3 regions of the Micromonospora sp. NBC_01655 genome follow, and region 1 is predicted to be linked to each of the others. Evidence: riboswitches for the same ligand, from Rfam matches in the RefSeq annotation. Region 1 holds a riboswitch; each other region holds the start of a gene.

Region 1 (5,381 bases):
GGGCAGCCAGCGGTCGACGTGCCACGGATGCCCGGGCACCCAGCGCGGCCCGGCGGGCAGGAACGCGCCGGCCGGCGGCGGGCCGAGCAGCACCCGGTCGAGCAGGTCGGTGCGCCGCCCGCAGACCGTCCGCCACACCACCTCGAAGGTGATCACCGACGGGTCGGCGGCGAGCAGGAGGGCGACCCGCTCGCCGCGCGGCGCCGGGTCCGCCAGCCACAGGTCGGCGGCGGTACGGACCACCGGGGAGACGTTGCCCGAACCGGTGGCCCGGTGCAGCAGCTCCTGGAGGGCGGGCAACCGCCACGCCCGGCGTCCCAGCGCACGGGTGACCGCGAACAGGGCGGTGAACTCGCCGCGCGCCATCCCGGCGGTGATCCAGGGCAGGAGCCGGTCGAGGACGGCCTGTTCCTGCCCCCGGCGCAGGCCGTGGTCGAGCCGGCCCAGCGGGGGCAGGTGGTGCCCGCCGAAGAGGGCGTCGAGGGTGTCCAACGCCCAGCCCAGCAGCTCCGGTTCGTCCACGTGGTGGCGCAGTACCCCGCAGGCCAGGTCGCCCAGCGCGGACAGCGTCCGGGTGGACGCGTCCCGGGCGTGGGTGGCGTCGGTGACCAGCGCGGCCAGCACCGGCCGCGAGTCGGCGCGCAGCGGCCGGGCCATGGTCGCCAGGGTGGCCAGCGCCGCCGACCGGACCGGATCCTGCTCGTTGCGCAGCCCGGCGAGCCGGGCCACGGCCTCGGCCACCGCCGCCGGGTCGTCGCTGCGCCGCGCGGCGGTGAGCAGCAGCTCGTACGCGCTCGCCCGGTCGTGGGCGTCGGCGGCGCGCAGGGCCGGCGTCAGCACGGCGGACGCCTCCGGCCAGGGCAGCTCGGCACTCCAGGCGCGCACGGCGGCCTCGTCGGCGCGGACCCGGTCCAGGGTGAGCACCCGCCGGGCCTCCCGTTCCCGCCAGCGCCGGGGCAGCACCGCCATGACCGCCGGGGACGGGATCGTGGCGGCCGTCTCGACGTCGGCGAGCGCGGCGTCGTACAGGGCGCCGCGTGCCGCCGGGGGCAGCGCGTCCAGCAGCGCCGCGAGGCGCGTGTCGTCGGCGCGCTGTCGCCGGGCGAGCGTGACCAGCTCCGCCGGCGGCAGCGCGCCGAGGCGGCGCAGCAGCGCCGGGGGCAGGGCGGTCCGGGCCAGCCAGCCGGCCCGGGCGGGGGCGGTCAGCAGCGCGAGCACCCGGTGCGGGAACGCCGCGGCGAGCACGCCGTAGCCGGTGAGATCGCCGGGGAGCCCGTCGGCCGGGGCGTGGCGTTCGAGCAGGGTGAGCACCCGCTCCGGGCGGTCGACCGCCGTGCCGAGCAGCGCGCCCGCGCGGGCCGCCCACCAGCGGAAGCGTTCCGGGCCGTCGAGGCCGGGCAGCGTCGCCTCGGCGTGGTCGAGCAGGATCCCGGCGTGCCGGCCGGCCAGGGCCGCCCCGCTGCCGAGCGCGTGGTCGAGCAGGGGCAGCAGCCGGCGTACCGTGTCGGGGCCGCAGGCGGGCAGCAGCGCGACCGCCTCGGCATCGCCGAACCGGTCCCGGACGGCGTCGACGAGCCGGTCGGCGACCTCCGGGCGGCGCGGCGACCGCAGCGACCGGTACACCAGCCGGCGCAGGTCGGCGGGCGCGTCGGCGAGCAGGGGGCGCAGGTCGTCGGCGGTGAGCCAGCCGGCGCGCAGGCAGGCGCGGACCGCGACGGCCCGGATCGCCCCGTGCGGGTCGTCGAGGGCGGCGGCCACCCCGGCCCGGTCGCCGACCACCTGCGCCGCGGTCACGGCGAGGAACCGGTGGTACGCGGATCCGGCGCGCAGGTCCGCGAGCACCCCGGCCAGCCGGCCGGCGGCGGCGAGGTCCCGGGCCCGGGCGGCGAGGGTGCTCGTCCGCTCCCGGTACGGCAGGTCGTCGAGGTCGTCGAGCAGGGCGGTGATACGGCGCGGCATCGCGCCATTGTGCCCAGAACCGGGTTCGGCGGCCGACCCGTTTTGCGGGGCGGCGACGTCACGTGGAAGGTGCCTCCGCCGCGGTCCGGGTGCCACCCGGCGACGACGCGGAAGCGCCCGGCCGGAGGAACCGGCCGGGCGCTTCGCCGCTGGGTGCCCCGGGACCGGGGCGCCAGGTCGTACCGACCCGGCCGGGCGCGTCAGAGGCTGAGCCGCTGGCCCGGGAAGATCAGGTTCGGATGCTTGCCCACGACCCGCTCGTTCTTCTCCCACAGGGCGCGCCAGCCGCCCCGCACGCCCTGCGCCGTGGCGATCTCGGAGAGGGTGTCGCCCGATCGGACCAGGTAGGTCCGCCCGCCGTCGGACGGGGCGCTCTTCGGTGCGCTTCTCGTGGTGTCCCGCTTGCCGCGCGAGGCCGGCTTCTCGGTACGCGGGGACCGCTCCTTCGGGGCGGCCTTCGACTCGGACCTCCGCTCCGACTTCGGGCTGGCCTTCGTCGAGCCGCCCTTCTTGCCGCAGGTCGGCCACGCCCCGATGCCCTGGCCGTCGAGCACCTTCTCGGCGATGCGGATCTGCTCGCTCCGGGTCGCCAGGTCGGCTCGGGCGGCGTACCTCTTGCCGCCGTAGCCGGCCCAGGTGCCCTGCGAGAACTGGAGGCCGCCGTAGTAGCCGTTGCCGGTGTTGATGTGCCAGTTTCCGCCGGACTCGCACCTGGCGACGGCGTCCCAGTTGACCGCGGCCTGGGCCGGTGCGGCCGGGCCGGCCAGGGCGACGGCCCCGGCGAGTGCGCCGGCCGCGAGAGTGCCGACGGTGACGCGGCGAGCGGTCACCCGATGGTGGCGGGCGGTGTATTGAGTTGCCATGTGATTCCTCCACGCCGGCGAGGTGAGCTGTCGGGTTCGGGCCGAGGAGCCCGGCCGCCGAAGGCGGCTTCACCCCGAGGTGCGGTGCACCGAGGAACGTGTGGGTCCCCCGCTCCTGCCTGACTGACAAGGGAACCGACGGCCGGCGGCAGGACTAGGCGTTACCGACCGTGGTGGCCGCGTTTGCGGACTCGACCGACGTTAGACACGGTTCGTGACGGCCGCCCACCTCTTGTGAAGTTCTTCACCCGCTCGGGCGAACCCGCCAACCGTCGAGTTGCGATACTGCGTAGGGCATGCAGGGGAGGGCGTGGGGCCGAGTCCGATCAGGTCGGACCGGCTTCGGGCCACCTCGGCCCGTGACGCTCAGTCATGTCGGTCCGATTGTGCCCACCCGGAAGTCGAACACGCCGAGTAATCCCCGAAACGGCGCGCGCCGGGCGTCCACGGTCGACACGTGTCGACCGGGAGCCCGGCGCGCGGTGCGGCTCGGCGGCTACAGGGTACGGGCCAAGCGGTCGGCGAGGACACGGGTGAACCGGGACGGGTCGGCCAGCTCGCCGCCCTCGGCCAGCAGCGCCATCCCGTACAGCAGCTCGGCGGTGTCGCCGACCGCGTCGGATCCGGCGTCCTGCTCGTGGGCCTTGCGCAGCCCCTCGACCAGCGGGTGCCCCGGGTTCAGCTCCAGGATCCGCTTGACCTGCGGCACCTCGTGCCCCATCGCCCGGTACATCTTCTCCAGGGTCGGGGTGATGTCGTGGGCGTCGCCCACCACGCAGGCCGGCGAGGTGGTCAGCCGGGTGGAGAGCCGGGCCTCCTTGACGTTGTCGGAGAGCCGGTCCGTCATCCAGGTCAGCAGGTCGGCGTACTCCTGGCGCTGCTGCTCCCGGGCGGACTCGGCTTCCTTCTTCTCCTCCTCGGTGTCCAGGTCGACCTGACCCTTGGCGATGGAGCGCAGCGGCTTGCCGTCGAACTGGCCGACCCGCTCGACCCACACCTCGTCCACCGGGTCGGTGAGGATCAGCACCTCGTAGCCCTTGGCCCGGAACGCCTCCATGTGCGGCGAGTTCTCGATCATCGACCGGGACTCGCCCGTCATGTAGTAGATGTCGCCCTGGCCGTCCTTCATCCGCTCGACGTAGTCGCGCAGGCCGGTCAGCTCGGCCGGATCGTGGGTGGAGGCGACGGAGACGATGTCGAGGATGGCCTCGGTGTTGTCCGGGTCGTCGAGCAGGCCCTCCTTGACGGCCGGGCCGAACTCCGACCAGAAGGTGCGGTACTTCTCGGCCTCGTTGGCCTTCATCTCCTTGACGGTGGCGAGGATCTTCTTCACCAGCCGGCGGCGGACCACCTGGATCTGGCGGTCCTGCTGGAGGATCTCCCGAGAGATGTTCAGCGACAGGTCGTGCGCGTCGACGACGCCCTTGACGAAGCGCAGGTAGTTGGGCATCAGCGCGTCGCAGTCGTCCATGATGAACACGCGCTTGACGTAGAGCTGCACGCCTCGGCGGGCCTGCGGGGCGAACAGGTCGACCGGGGCGTGCGACGGCAGGAACAGCAGCGCCTCGTACTCGAAGGTCCCCTCCCCCCGCATGTGGATGGTTTCGAGGGGGTCGGCCCAGTCGTGGCTGACGTGCTTGTAGAACTCCTTGTACTCGGCCTCGTCGACCTCACTGCGCGGGCGAGCCCAGAGCGCCTTCATCGAGTTGAGGGTCTGCACGTCCCGGGTGGTCTCGTCGCCCTCGCCCTTGCGCTCGACCGTCATCCGGATCGGCCAGGCGATGAAGTCGGAGTACCGCTTGACGATCTCGCGGATCTTCCACTCGGCCGTGTAGTCGTACAGGTGGTCGTCGCTGTCCTCCGGCTTGAGGTGGACGGTGACGGAGGTGCCCTGCGGCGCGTCGTCGACGGTCTCGACGACGTACGTGCCCTCGCCGGTGGACTCCCAGCGGGTGCCCTCGTCCTGCCCGGCTCGGCGGGTGACCAGGGTGACCTTGTCGGCGACCATGAAAGTGGCGTAGAACCCGACGCCGAACTGGCCGATCAGGTCGGCGGACCCGGCCGAGTCCTTCGACTCGCGCAGCTTGGCCAGCAGCTCGGCGGTGCCGGACTTGGCGATGGTGCCGATCAGGCGGACCACGTCGTCGCGGGACATGCCGATGCCGTTGTCCCGGACGGTCAGGGTCCGCGCGTCGCGGTCGACCTCGATCTCGATGTGCAGGTCCGAGACGTCGGCCGCGAGATCCTTGTCGACCATGGACTCCAGGCGCAGCTTGTCCAGCGCGTCGGAGGCGTTGGAGACCAGCTCGCGCAGGAAGACGTCCTTGTTCGAGTAGATCGAATGGACCATCAGCTGGAGCAGCTGGCGCGCCTCCGCCTGGAACTCCAGCGTCTCGATCCGGTTACTCACACCGACCCCCTTCTGTGACTGACGAACCTCCGCGCACAGGATACGAGCCGTCGCTGCCCGTCGCGTCACCCGCCCGGCGGGCCGGCGCGAGCCGCAGTTCCCCGCCCGGCGGCGGCGGGGCGAACCGGTCCAGCGCGGCGCGCAGGTGA
Region 2 (5,381 bases), 1.7 Mb from region 1:
AGCCGGTCAGGGTGACCACACCCGCGGTGACGGTCACGCCGATCTCGTGCGGCTGGACCCGCGGCTCCCAGGTCAGCTCGTCCAGCACGTCGGACTGGATGTCCTGGTCGGTACGGGTGGTCGTCGCGGTGGCCATCGCTGCATCCTCCCGGGGTGTCGACGGTCGGTCGGCGGCGGCGCGTACGCCCGCCAGGGCCGATCCTGCCGCCGCGGCGGGTGAACCGGACCCACCCCGGTCGGGTGAGGGGCTCCCGCGCCCGGCCGTCTCGGGCTGGTGGCGGCCCGGCGATTTGGTTGGGAGCGCTTCCAAGCTCGCCCGGGGGAGAGGTCACGGGCCGGCACCCACCCGGGGGCCGGCCCGGTTCCGGGTTCCGGGGTCCGTGCGGCTCGGCCCGGCGGCCCGGCGGCGCGGCGGTGTCCCGCCGCGCCGCCGGGCCTCGGGGGCCGGGCGGGTCAGCCGTCGAGGCCGACGGGGGAGTCGGGCCGGTCGACGTCGACGAACTCGATGTCGTCGGCGTCCCGGCCGCCGGCGGCCCGCGCGGCCGATCCGGCGGCCCAGCCGACCGCCGCGCCGACCAGCGCGGCGCCGATCAGCAGCGCCCACGGCAGGGCCGGGCGGCGGCCGGCGAGCGAGTCGAAGGCCAGCACCGCCCGGCGGCGGGCCTCCTCGGCGGCGGAGCCGACCAGGTCACCGGCGTCGTCGGCGAGGCCCGAACCGCTGCGGCGGGCCGACCGGGCGGTGTCCCGGACGCTGTCCCCGGCGGAGCTGACGGCGGAGACCAGGTGCTGCCACGCCTGGTCCGCGATCCGCTCGGGCTTGCTGCGGCGTTCCAGCAGCTCGGTTCCGAACATCGTGCTTACCTCCTCGGGGTGCCGAAGCTTGCGGCTACTTCGGACTCTCGGCTGGGGCAGGGCTCGGGCAGCCCCGCCCACCGGCGTGGTCCGGCGGTCCGCCCACCCGGGGGGCAGTGCCCCGCCGGGTCCGGCCGCAAACCCGGCGGCGATGGTCAGCGGACGGACACCACCGCCGCGCCGCGGGCGAAGTCGTCATCGTCGTCATCGTCGTCGTCGCCCGCGCCGCCGAAGCCGCAGGCCAGCATGAGAGCGAGCAACGCGCCGACGCCGGCGAGGCCGGCCAGTCTCCGGATCATGAGCGGTCCTTCCGTGGTACGGGTGACGGACGCCGCCGATCGTAGGCGGGGCGGGCAACGGCGGGGGGTCGCCGGGGTGACGTCTCTCACCCGCTCCTGTGGCGGGGCGCGCCCGGCGCACAATGTGCGCGCGAAGGCCGGGGGTCACCGTTACCCTGGGTCGGCGACATCGGCCCCAGGCCGATCGTTTGTAGAACAGGATCTGAAAAGTCCGGATAAGGGCGGGCTCGCTGCGCCCTTATCCATGAATTGCTCATCCCGAGGGGTGGCGACCGAGGCCGTCGGAGGAATACTCTCGGTCGCGGCCCGCGTACTGATGAGGCGCCCGTGAACGGGCGAGTGGAGGTGCTCGCGTGAGCCTGTCGATCGTGAAGTCGGTTCTGCCGGGTGGTGTCATCGAGATCGCCCCGCGCGGTGAGATCGACGTCGACACCGCGTACGAGGTGCGCGAAGCCATCGCAGAGGTGCTCGCCAAGGGGCGTCCCGCCCGCGTCGAGCTCAACATGCGTCTCGTCACCTTCATCGACTCCGTCGGCATCAGCGCGATGGTGGCCGGCTTCCAGACCGCTGAGGTCAGCGGCGTGAAGCTGGTCGTCACCGAGCCGAGCCGGTTCGTGCACCGCCAGCTCTGGGTGACCGGGCTGCTCGGTCTGTTCGGTGCACCGGAGCCCTACTACGCCGGCACCGCCACCCCCGAGGTGCTGCCGGGCGCCTGACGGCCGCCCACCCGGTCCTCGCCGACCCCTGCCGGGTTCGACGTGGGCCGGGCAGTGGTCCTTCCCTCCGGGAGCCGGGTGGGGGACGATCGGGGCGTGCTCCGGCGAGACAGCTTCCAGTACTCGGTCCAGGCCCGCTGCCCCCGGGCCGAGGCGGTGGCGCTGCTGGGCGACCCGGCCCGGCAGGGCGAGCTGCATCCGCTGATCACGCGGGTACGCCGGCTGCCGCCCCGGCCGGGCGCCCGGGCCAGTTACGCCATCACCGACCGGCTCGCCGCCGGGCCGCTGCGCTTCCCCGTGACGTACCAGGCGGACGTGCTGGTCGTCACCGACGACGAGGTCGTCACGGTGGCCCGGCAGCGGCCGGCGACCATCGTGCGCAACCGCACCCGGCTTCGCGACGAGCCGGGCGGGGTGGTCCGGATCGACGTGGAGATCACCCTCGCCGCCCCGGCGCTGCTGTTCCGGTACGCCTTCCAGCAGGCCCGATCGGCGCACCTCGGGCTGGCCCGGAGGCTGGGCGAGGTGCTGGACCGTGCCGGGGACGGCCCGGCTCAGCCGACCTGAGCGGCGCGGCCGGCGACGACCGGGTGCGCCCAGTGACGTGGCGTCCGGTGGCCCGCCGGGCGGCGGACCACCGGACGCGCGGTCAGTACACCGACAGGTGCACGTGGTTGGTGTGGTCGCTGGACGGGTCCCCGTTGCCCCCGCTGTACGCCTTCCAGCCGCTGCTGGGCAGCCAGATCTGCTTGAACCAGATCACGTACAGCACGGCGAGGTTGTCCGCGTTGCGAATGAAGTACGCCGCCAGGTTGTTGCCGTAGGTGCGGTCCCCGCCGGAGGCCACCCCGCCGAAGCCGCCCTTCTGGGCGGCGAAGTCGCAGGCCCGCCCCTTGGGATGCTCCCCGGAGCCGCTGGGCCGGTAGCAGGAGACGTACCGGGTGAAGCCGGCCGACTTGGCCTGCTGGAGCGCGTGCAGCGTTCGCGGGGTGATGCAGCCGTTGGCCGGGGTCGGGTCGTTCACGCTGCACGACTCCGACGGCCAGGACCCGTCGGGGTTGCGCTTCGCGGGGGTGGCGTTCGCGCTGGAGGTGCCCCGGTTGGCCCCGCCGCCGCTGGCGCTGGCGCTGGCCTTCTCGTTGGCCACGGTCAGGGCCTGCTCGGCCTGTGCCTTGCGCTTGGCCATCACCGTGACCTGTTTGCGCTGCTCGCGGATCTCCCCGTCGAGGGCCAGCCGGGTCCGGGTGGCCTGGTCCCGGCTCTCCAGCAGGTCGCGCAGCGCCCGGTCCTCGTTGGTGGCGACCGCGTCCAGCGCGGCCACCCGGTCCAGGAAGCCAGCCGGGCTGGTGCTGTTGAGCAGCGCGGACACCGGGCTGAGCCGGCCCGACTTGTACGCCACCCCGGCGATCTCGTCGACCTTGGCGCCGCGCACGATCAGCTCCGCCTCGACGGTCTTGAGCTGGCCGCCGAGCTGCTGCTGCCGCTTGACCGAGCGGGCCAGGGCGCTCTTGGCGTCCAGGTAGCCCTTGCTGGCCGCTTCGAGCTGGGCGCGCAGGGCCGGCGTGCCGCCCTCCTCGTCCTGGCCGGGCGCGGCGGCGCGCAGGCCGGTGGGCGGGGCCGCACCGGCCGGGGCCACCGGCCCGAGCCCGAGGCCGACGGCGAGCGTCAGCACCAGCATCGCCGCCATCCGGGCGGCGGTCCTTCGTTCAGGTGCCACTACTGGCATACGCAGTCCTTCCGTCAGCCGCCGACCGGGTTAGCTGACGGGTTCGGGACGGAAGATCCCTACCGCTCAGGCGGATGCACCCCACGAACATGGTTCCCCGGCTCGCCAGGAGGCGATTAGGCGGCGGCCACCGCAGGCGCCGGAGGGCGCCGCCCGGCGGAGACCGGATCAGAGCCTACCGGTGCGGATGGGGCTCGCGCTGCGTCCGTGACGGACGGTGCGCAGGCCAATGCTTCCAAAACCGGCATACAGGCACAATACACCACCTGATTGATGGGTGTGGGTATCACCAGCCGGTCGGCCCGCAGGGGCCCGCCGACGCCTCGGGCTCCACCTGCAACGTGGCGTGCTCGATGTGGAAGTCCTCGTGCAGGGCGGTGCGGGCCGCGGTCAGCACCGCGCCCACCTCGGCGTCCGGTGCCATGGTCAGGTGGGCCGAGGCGACCTCCATGCCGGAGGTCAGCGTCCAGACGTGCAGGTCGTGCACCTCGACCACGCCGGGCACCGCCGCCAGCCGGTCGTGTACCGCGGTCACCTGGAGGTGCTCCGGCGCGGCCTGCACCAGGATGCGCACCGCGGCCCGCCCGAGCCGCCAGGTGCGGGGCAGGATGAACACGCCGATCGCGACGGCCACCACCGGGTCCGCCCACCACCAGTCGGTGACGGTGATCAGCGCCGCGGCGCTGATCACGCCGACCGACCCGAGCAGGTCGCCCAGCACCTCCAGGTACGCCCCGCGCAGGTTGATGCTCTCCTTCGCCCCGCTGCGCAGCAGCGCGAACGCGACCACGTTGGCGAGCAGGCCCAGCGTCGCCACCACGAGCATCGGGCCCGTGGTCACCTCGGGCGGATTGCCGAACCGGCGGACCGCCTCGACGAGGACGTAGACCGCGACGCCGCTGAGCAGGACGGCGTTGCCGAGCGCGGCGAGCACCTCCAGCCGGTAGAGCCCGAAGGTGCGCTGGGGGGCGGCGGTGGCCCGCCGGGTGGCGGTGATCGCGGCCAGTGCCATGCCGATGCCGAGCACGTCGGTGAACATGTGCCCGGCGTCGGAGAGCAGCGCCAGCGAGCCGGTGCCGAACGCGGCCACCGCTTCGACGATCATCAGCGCGGTGAGCAGCGCGAAGGCCGCCCAGAGCCGCCCCGAGTGGCGGTCCGCGGCGTTCGCCACCGCGCCGTGATGGTCATGACCTGCGCCCACGCCCACACCCTCCGTCCCCGATCCCGACCCGGCCCAATGTATGCTCACATCGCTATGTATGCAAGTAAAGGTCGGACGTCCGACCGGTGACGGGACGGTCAGCCGGTCAGCCGGTCGGGTCGATCGTGGTCAGCCGCTGGGTGGCCCGGGACAGCGCCACGTACAGCGTCCGCACGCCGGAGCCCGGGTCGGCCCGGATCTCGGCCGGGGCGACCAGCGCGACCCCGTCGTACTCCATGCCCTTGGCCTGGAGGCTGGTCACCACCTGGAGGCGCGGCGCGGCCAGGCCGGCGAGCCAGCCGGCGACCTCGTCGCGGCGCGGCACCGGCGTGATCACCCCGACCGTCCCCGCCACCTCGCCGAGCAGCGCGGCGACCGCCGCGACGGTGGCCCGTTCCAGCTCGGCCGGCGGCACGGTCAGCGCGACCGGCTGCACGCCGGTGGACCGCACCGCCCTGGGCAGCGCGAGGTCCGGGTAGAGCCGGCGGATCTCCGCCGCCGCCACCGCGAAGATCTCCGCCGAGTTGCGGTAGTTGGTGGTCAGCTCGAACTGGTGCCGGCGCCGCCGGCCCAGCGCCTGGTCCCGG
Region 3 (5,381 bases), 3.1 Mb from region 1:
CGGAGCAGGGCCGGGCCGCCCACGGCGTACTCCGTACCGTCGATGGTGGCCTGGACGCCGCGGCCCGGCAGCGACCGGAAGCCGGTGGCGTGCGCCGGCCCGCCCCGCCCGGCGGAGGCCGCGACGATCGCCCGCGCCAGTGGGTGCTCGCTGTCCGCCCCGACCCCGGCGGCCAGCCGGAGCACCTCGTCCTCGCCGGCACCGGGGGCCGCCGCCACGCCGGTGACCGCATGCCGGCCCCGGGTCAGGGTGCCGGTCTTGTCGAACAGCACCGCGTCGACGGTGCGCATCCGCTCCAACGCGAGCCGGTCGCGGACCAGGATGCCGCAGCGCGCCGCGACCGCCGTGGAGAGCGCGACGACCAGCGGGATCGCCAGGCCGAGGGCGTGCGGGCAGGCGATGACCAGCACGGTGACGGTACGCACCACCGCCTCGCCGGGGTCGCCCAGGCTCGCCCAGACCAGCACCGTCAGCACGGCCGTGGCGGTGGCGACGTAGAACAGCCAGGCCGCGGAGCGGTCGGCCAGCACCTGGGCCCGGCCGCCCGAGCCCTGCGCCTCGGCGACCATTCGCCGGATACCGGCCAGGGTGGTCTCCTCGCCCAGCGCCGTCACCTCGACCCGGACCGCCGAGTCGGTGGCCACGGTGCCGGCCACCACCTTGTCCCCGGCCGACCGGCCGACCGGGCGGGACTCCCCGGTGATCATCGACTCGTCCAGCTCGGCGGCGCCGTCGACCACCCGCCCGTCGGCCGGTACCCGGCCGCCCGGCCGGACCAGCAGCACGTCACCGACGCGCAGTTCGGCCACCGGGACCTGGTCGGTGCCGCCGCCCGGCCGGATCCGCTCCGCGTCGTCGGGCAGCAACGCGGCCAGCGCCGCGAGGGCACCCCGGGCCTGGCCGATCGCCTTCATCTCCTGCCAGTGCCCGAGCAGCATGATGGTGACCAGCGCGGCCAGCTCCCACCAGAAGTCCAGGTCGAACGCGCCGACGCTGGTGGCCAGCGACGCGACGTACGCGACGGTGATCGCCATCGCGATGAGCAGCATCATCCCGGGGGTCCGGTCGCGCAGCTCGCGGACCGCGCCGACGAGGAACGGCCAGCCGCCCCACCAGAAGACCACCGAGCCGAGTACCGGGCCGACCAGCGCCCGGCCGGGGAACTCCACCGGGTGGCCGAACCAGCCCGTCACCATGTGGCTGGTGGCGACGATCGGCAGGGTCAGCGCCAGGCAGAGCCAGAACCGGCGGCGGAACATCTCCGGGTCGTGCCCGGCATGCCTGTCGTGCCCCGCGTGCTCGTCGCGCCCCACGTGGCCGGCGTGCTCGTCGCGCCCGGCGGGCTCGTGGTGGGCCATGGTCCCAACATGCCTCTTCGCCGGACCACGCGCCCGCCATACCCCCACGATCGACCGCCATACCCTCACGATCGACACCGGATGCCGCGCAACGGGGGTTCGATCGACGGGAAGAGCGCGGTGTGCGGGATACGGAGTCGATCATGACTGTCCCGGGCCCGCCGGGACACCTCCCGGCGGGCCGCCCGGCGCGCGACCTGCGTTCCCAGGTGAGGATGGCTACCATTTCGGGCGATGGTCGTCCGGATTCCGCATCGCCCGCCCCGCGTACCCCGCCGGGTGGTGCCCGACCCGGCGGCCGGGCCGCTGCCGAACCGCCCCGGGCCGCCGGCCCGTGCCCCGCGCTGACACCGTTTGGAGACCGTCGATGGGCGCCGACCACACCCGACCTGCCCCGCCCACCCCGCCCGGGGTGCGGCGGATCCTCGTCGCGACCGTGGTGCCGCTCTTCGTGATCACCGTGATCGCGGCGGTCGTCCTCTGGCCCCGCGACGGCGGCCCGCGGGGCGACGACAGTGCGGCGGTGCCCCGGTACCACGGCACGGTGACCCGGGTGGTGACCGAGGCGTGCCCGCCGCAGCCGGAGACGCCGCAGGACGGGGGCGGGCCGGGCGCGCAGGACGGCCCGTGCGGCACGGCCACCGTCCGGGTGGAGCAGGGGCCGGACGCCGGGCAACAGGTCGAGACGCCGATCCCGACCGGTCCCGGCGCGCCCACCGTCGCCGTCGACGACCGGATCGTCCTGGTCGAGCTGACCGACCCCGCCGACCCGACGGCCAGCGCCTACAACATCGCCGAGCACCAGCGCGGCACCCCGCTGGTCTGGCTCGCGGTGGTGTTCGCGCTGGCGATCGTCGCGTTCGGCCGCTGGCGGGGGCTGGCCGCCCTGGCCGGCCTGGCCGCCAGCTTCGCCATCCTGCTGACGTTCGTGCTGCCCGGGATCGGCGCCGGCGGGTCGCCGCTGCTGATCGCCGTCGTCGGCTCGGCGCTGATCATGTTCGTGGTGCTGTACCTGACCCACGGGGTGAGCGCGCAGACCTCCGTCGCGGTCCTCGGCACCCTGGGCAGCCTGGTGCTCACGGGCGTCCTCGGCACCCTGGCCACCGCCGCCACGCACCTGACCGGGTACGGCAGCGAGGACGCCACCACCCTGTCGATGTTCCGGGGCGACGTGGACCTGCACGGGCTGTTGCTGGCCGGCATCATCATCGGCTCGCTCGGGGTGCTCGACGACGTCACGGTCACCCAGGCGGCCACGGTGACCGAGCTGGCGCAGGCCAACCCGGGGCTGTCCCGGTTGCAGCTCTACCGGGCGGCCACCCGGGTCGGCCGGGCGCACATCGCGTCCACGGTGAACACCATCGTGCTGGCGTACGCGGGCGCGTCGCTGCCGCTGCTGCTCCTGCTCACCGCCGACTCCCGCCCGGTGACCGAGATCCTGACCACCGAGTTCATGGCGCAGGAGATCGTCCGCAGCGCCGTCGCCACGCTGGGCCTGATCGCCGCCGTGCCGCTGACGACCGGGCTGGCCGCGGTGGTCACCGCGGCGGGCCGGGCCGCCGCGGCCGGACCCGGGCGGCCGGCCGGCGACGGGGACGTCCCGGCCTCGCGTACCCCCGGTGTGGACCGGCGTCCTGCGGAGCGGGACCTCGCGCTGGAGGCGCTCAGCGGCGGGCGGCCCGACGACCGGTTCCCCGGCGGCCCGGCCCGGCCCACCGACCCCCCGGCCCAGTGGGCCGGCCGAGAAGGGAGCACGGACAGCACATGGTGACATCTCGCAGCGTGACCGGGAGTGGCGGCACGCCTGAGAACCGCGTCACTGACTACCGACAGCGATTACGAAATGACGCATTTAGTCGGCATCCGGACGTAGATCCCGAGGATGCCTCTCGGGTAACCTCGCTGCCGGTCACCGCCGAAGGCGCGCAGCGGCGCCTGCGGTGCCGCCGCCCAATCGCCGCGAGGCGAGCCGGGGATCCAGGTACCTGGGGTGCATCCGCGCGAGCGGTAGGGGCCGGTTCCGTCCCGAACCCGTCAGCTAACCCGGTCGGCGGTCGATGGAAGGGAACACTGTGACGGCACCCCTGCGCCGCTGGTTGACACCCGTGGTGGCCGCGTTCGCCGCGTTGGCGATCCTCGCCGGGCCGGCCGCCCCGGCGCTGGCCGCGCCCTCCACCCCCAAACCGTCGGGGCACGAGGAGGACGACGAGCCCCAGTTGATCACCGACGTCATCGAGGCGGCCAACCGGGAGTACGCCCAGGCCAAGACGAGGCTCGACAAGTCCACGAAGCGCCAGCTCCAGCTCGCCATGGAGGTGAAGCGGGCCGAGCAGGAACTGGAGGCGCTCGCCCCGCAGGTCGGCGAGATGGCCGCCCAGTCGTACCGGACCGGGCGGATCGGCCCGATGGCGGTGCTGCTGGAGAGCGGCGCACCGGACTCGTTCGTCAAGCGCGCCACCGCCCTCGACCAGCTCAACATGATCAACGCGCGGAAGCTGAGCGAGGTGAACGACGCCAAGGAGCGCGCGGTGCAGGCCAAGCTCGCGCTCGACGCCGAGATCCGCGAGCAGAAGAAACAGACTGCGATCATGGCGAAGAAGAAGTACGACGCCGAGAAGTCCCTCGCGCTGGTCGGCGGCAAGGGCTTCACCGGTGGCCTGGTCAACGCCACGTCCCCGGTCGCGAGGATCGCGCCGGGCCGGAGCTCGGACGGCGACTGGCGTCCCGAGTCGTGCAGCGAGAACGACCCGACCACCTCCGGCTGCATCACGCCGCGCACGCTGCACGCGTACAAGGAGACCAAGAGGGCCGGCTTCAGCCGGTTCGTCGGCTGCTACCGGCCGGGCGGGCCGTGGGAGCACCCCAAGGGCCGCGCCTGCGACTGGTCGTTGCAGAACAGCGGGTTCGCTCCCTGGCACAACAACGACACCCGGATGTACGGCAACAACCTCGCCGCGTTCCTCATCCGCAACGCCGACCGGCTCGGCATCTACTACGTCATCTGGAACCGGCAGATCTGGTTCCCGGCGACCGGCTGGAAGTCCTACAGCGGGCCCTCCAACCACACCGACCACGTGCACATGTCGCTGCTCTGACGACGCCGCCACGCGATCGAGGGCCGTCCCGCATCCCAGCGCGGGGCGGCCCTCGTCGTGTCGCGCCGCTGCGGGCGCCTCAGGCGGCGGCCGGGGCGCTCAGGGCGTTCGGGGCGGCCGGGGCGCTCAGGGCGTTCGGGGCCGCCGGGGCGCTCAGGGCATCCGGGGCGTCCGGGGCGTCCGGGGCGGCGGCGACGGCCGGGACGGAGCCGGCGGGCACCGCGGCCACCGTCCGCACCTCGCCCGCGCTGAGCCGGTACGACATCCCGACCACCGCGCACCGCCCGGCGGCGACCTCGGCGGCCAGCACGGGCGAGTCGGCGAGCATCGCCTCGACGGTCTGCGCGATGTGGATGTCGACGATCCCGTCGATGTCCTCGACCCCGCGCTCGGCGGCCCGGTGCAGGCTGGGCACCACGGCGTCCACCACGGCCCGCAGGTGGCCGACGGGCGGGGTGCCGGTGCTGGCCGCCGCCCGGGCCGCCTGCACGGCGCCGCAGGAGTCGTGCCCGAGCACCACCACCAGCGGGGTGCCCAGCACGGTCAGCGCGTACTCCACGCTACCCAGCACCTCGGGGCCGACGGTGTGCCCGGCGGTGCGGACCACGAAGAGGTCACCCAGCCCCCGGTCGAAGATGATCTCGGCGGCCAGCCGGGAGTCGGAGCAGCCGACGATCACGGCGAACGGGTGCTGGCCGTCGGCGACGGCCGCCCGGTGGCTGGCGTCCTGGTTCGGGTGGCGCGGCACCCCGGTGACGAACCGGCGGTTGCCCGCGTGCAGCTCCGCGAGGGCCCGGTCCGGGGCGAGCGGGCCGGGGTCGCCCGGGCGAGCGGCCGGCGACGGGGCGACCCGCCCCACACCCGTCCCGGCCATCGACTTGCTCGCATGATCCATGCCCCACCACCTCGCCCTTCGGCCACCCGACCA

What was found. A riboswitch is a leader RNA that binds a small molecule or an ion and turns the genes downstream of it on or off. The one in region 1 is predicted to bind cyclic di-AMP.
Region 2: another riboswitch for cyclic di-AMP. It lies ahead of OOK41_RS10620 (hypothetical protein); the one in region 1 lies ahead of OOK41_RS18015 (transglycosylase family protein).
Region 3: another riboswitch for cyclic di-AMP. It lies ahead of OOK41_RS30805 (hypothetical protein); the one in region 1 lies ahead of OOK41_RS18015 (transglycosylase family protein).

What each region holds. Positions count from the first base shown of each region.
Region 1 is NZ_JAPEQF010000001.1:3,921,760-3,927,140, reverse strand. Features, by position in the region: gene OOK41_RS18020 (hypothetical protein) at 1-1,959, opposite strand, end outside; gene OOK41_RS18015 (transglycosylase family protein) at 2,160-2,822, opposite strand; cyclic di-AMP (ydaO/yuaA leader) riboswitch at 2,820-2,993, opposite strand; gene htpG (molecular chaperone HtpG) at 3,319-5,232, opposite strand; gene pip (prolyl aminopeptidase) at 5,225-5,381, opposite strand, start outside.
Region 2 is NZ_JAPEQF010000001.1:2,219,342-2,224,722, forward strand. Features, by position in the region: gene OOK41_RS10595 (BON domain-containing protein) at 1-136, opposite strand, end outside; gene OOK41_RS10600 (hypothetical protein) at 454-852, opposite strand; gene OOK41_RS10605 (hypothetical protein) at 1,008-1,151, opposite strand; gene OOK41_RS10610 (STAS domain-containing protein) at 1,505-1,867, shown strand; gene OOK41_RS10615 (SRPBCC family protein) at 1,964-2,434, shown strand; gene OOK41_RS10620 (hypothetical protein) at 2,517-3,593, opposite strand; cyclic di-AMP (ydaO/yuaA leader) riboswitch at 3,597-3,726, opposite strand; gene OOK41_RS10625 (cation diffusion facilitator family transporter) at 3,880-4,794, opposite strand; gene OOK41_RS10630 (AAA family ATPase) at 4,901-5,381, opposite strand, start outside.
Region 3 is NZ_JAPEQF010000001.1:6,972,287-6,977,667, forward strand. Features, by position in the region: gene OOK41_RS30795 (heavy metal translocating P-type ATPase) at 1-1,358, opposite strand, end outside; gene OOK41_RS30800 (YibE/F family protein) at 1,726-3,129, shown strand; cyclic di-AMP (ydaO/yuaA leader) riboswitch at 3,296-3,427, shown strand; gene OOK41_RS30805 (hypothetical protein) at 3,431-4,453, shown strand; gene OOK41_RS30810 (carbonic anhydrase) at 4,533-5,327, opposite strand.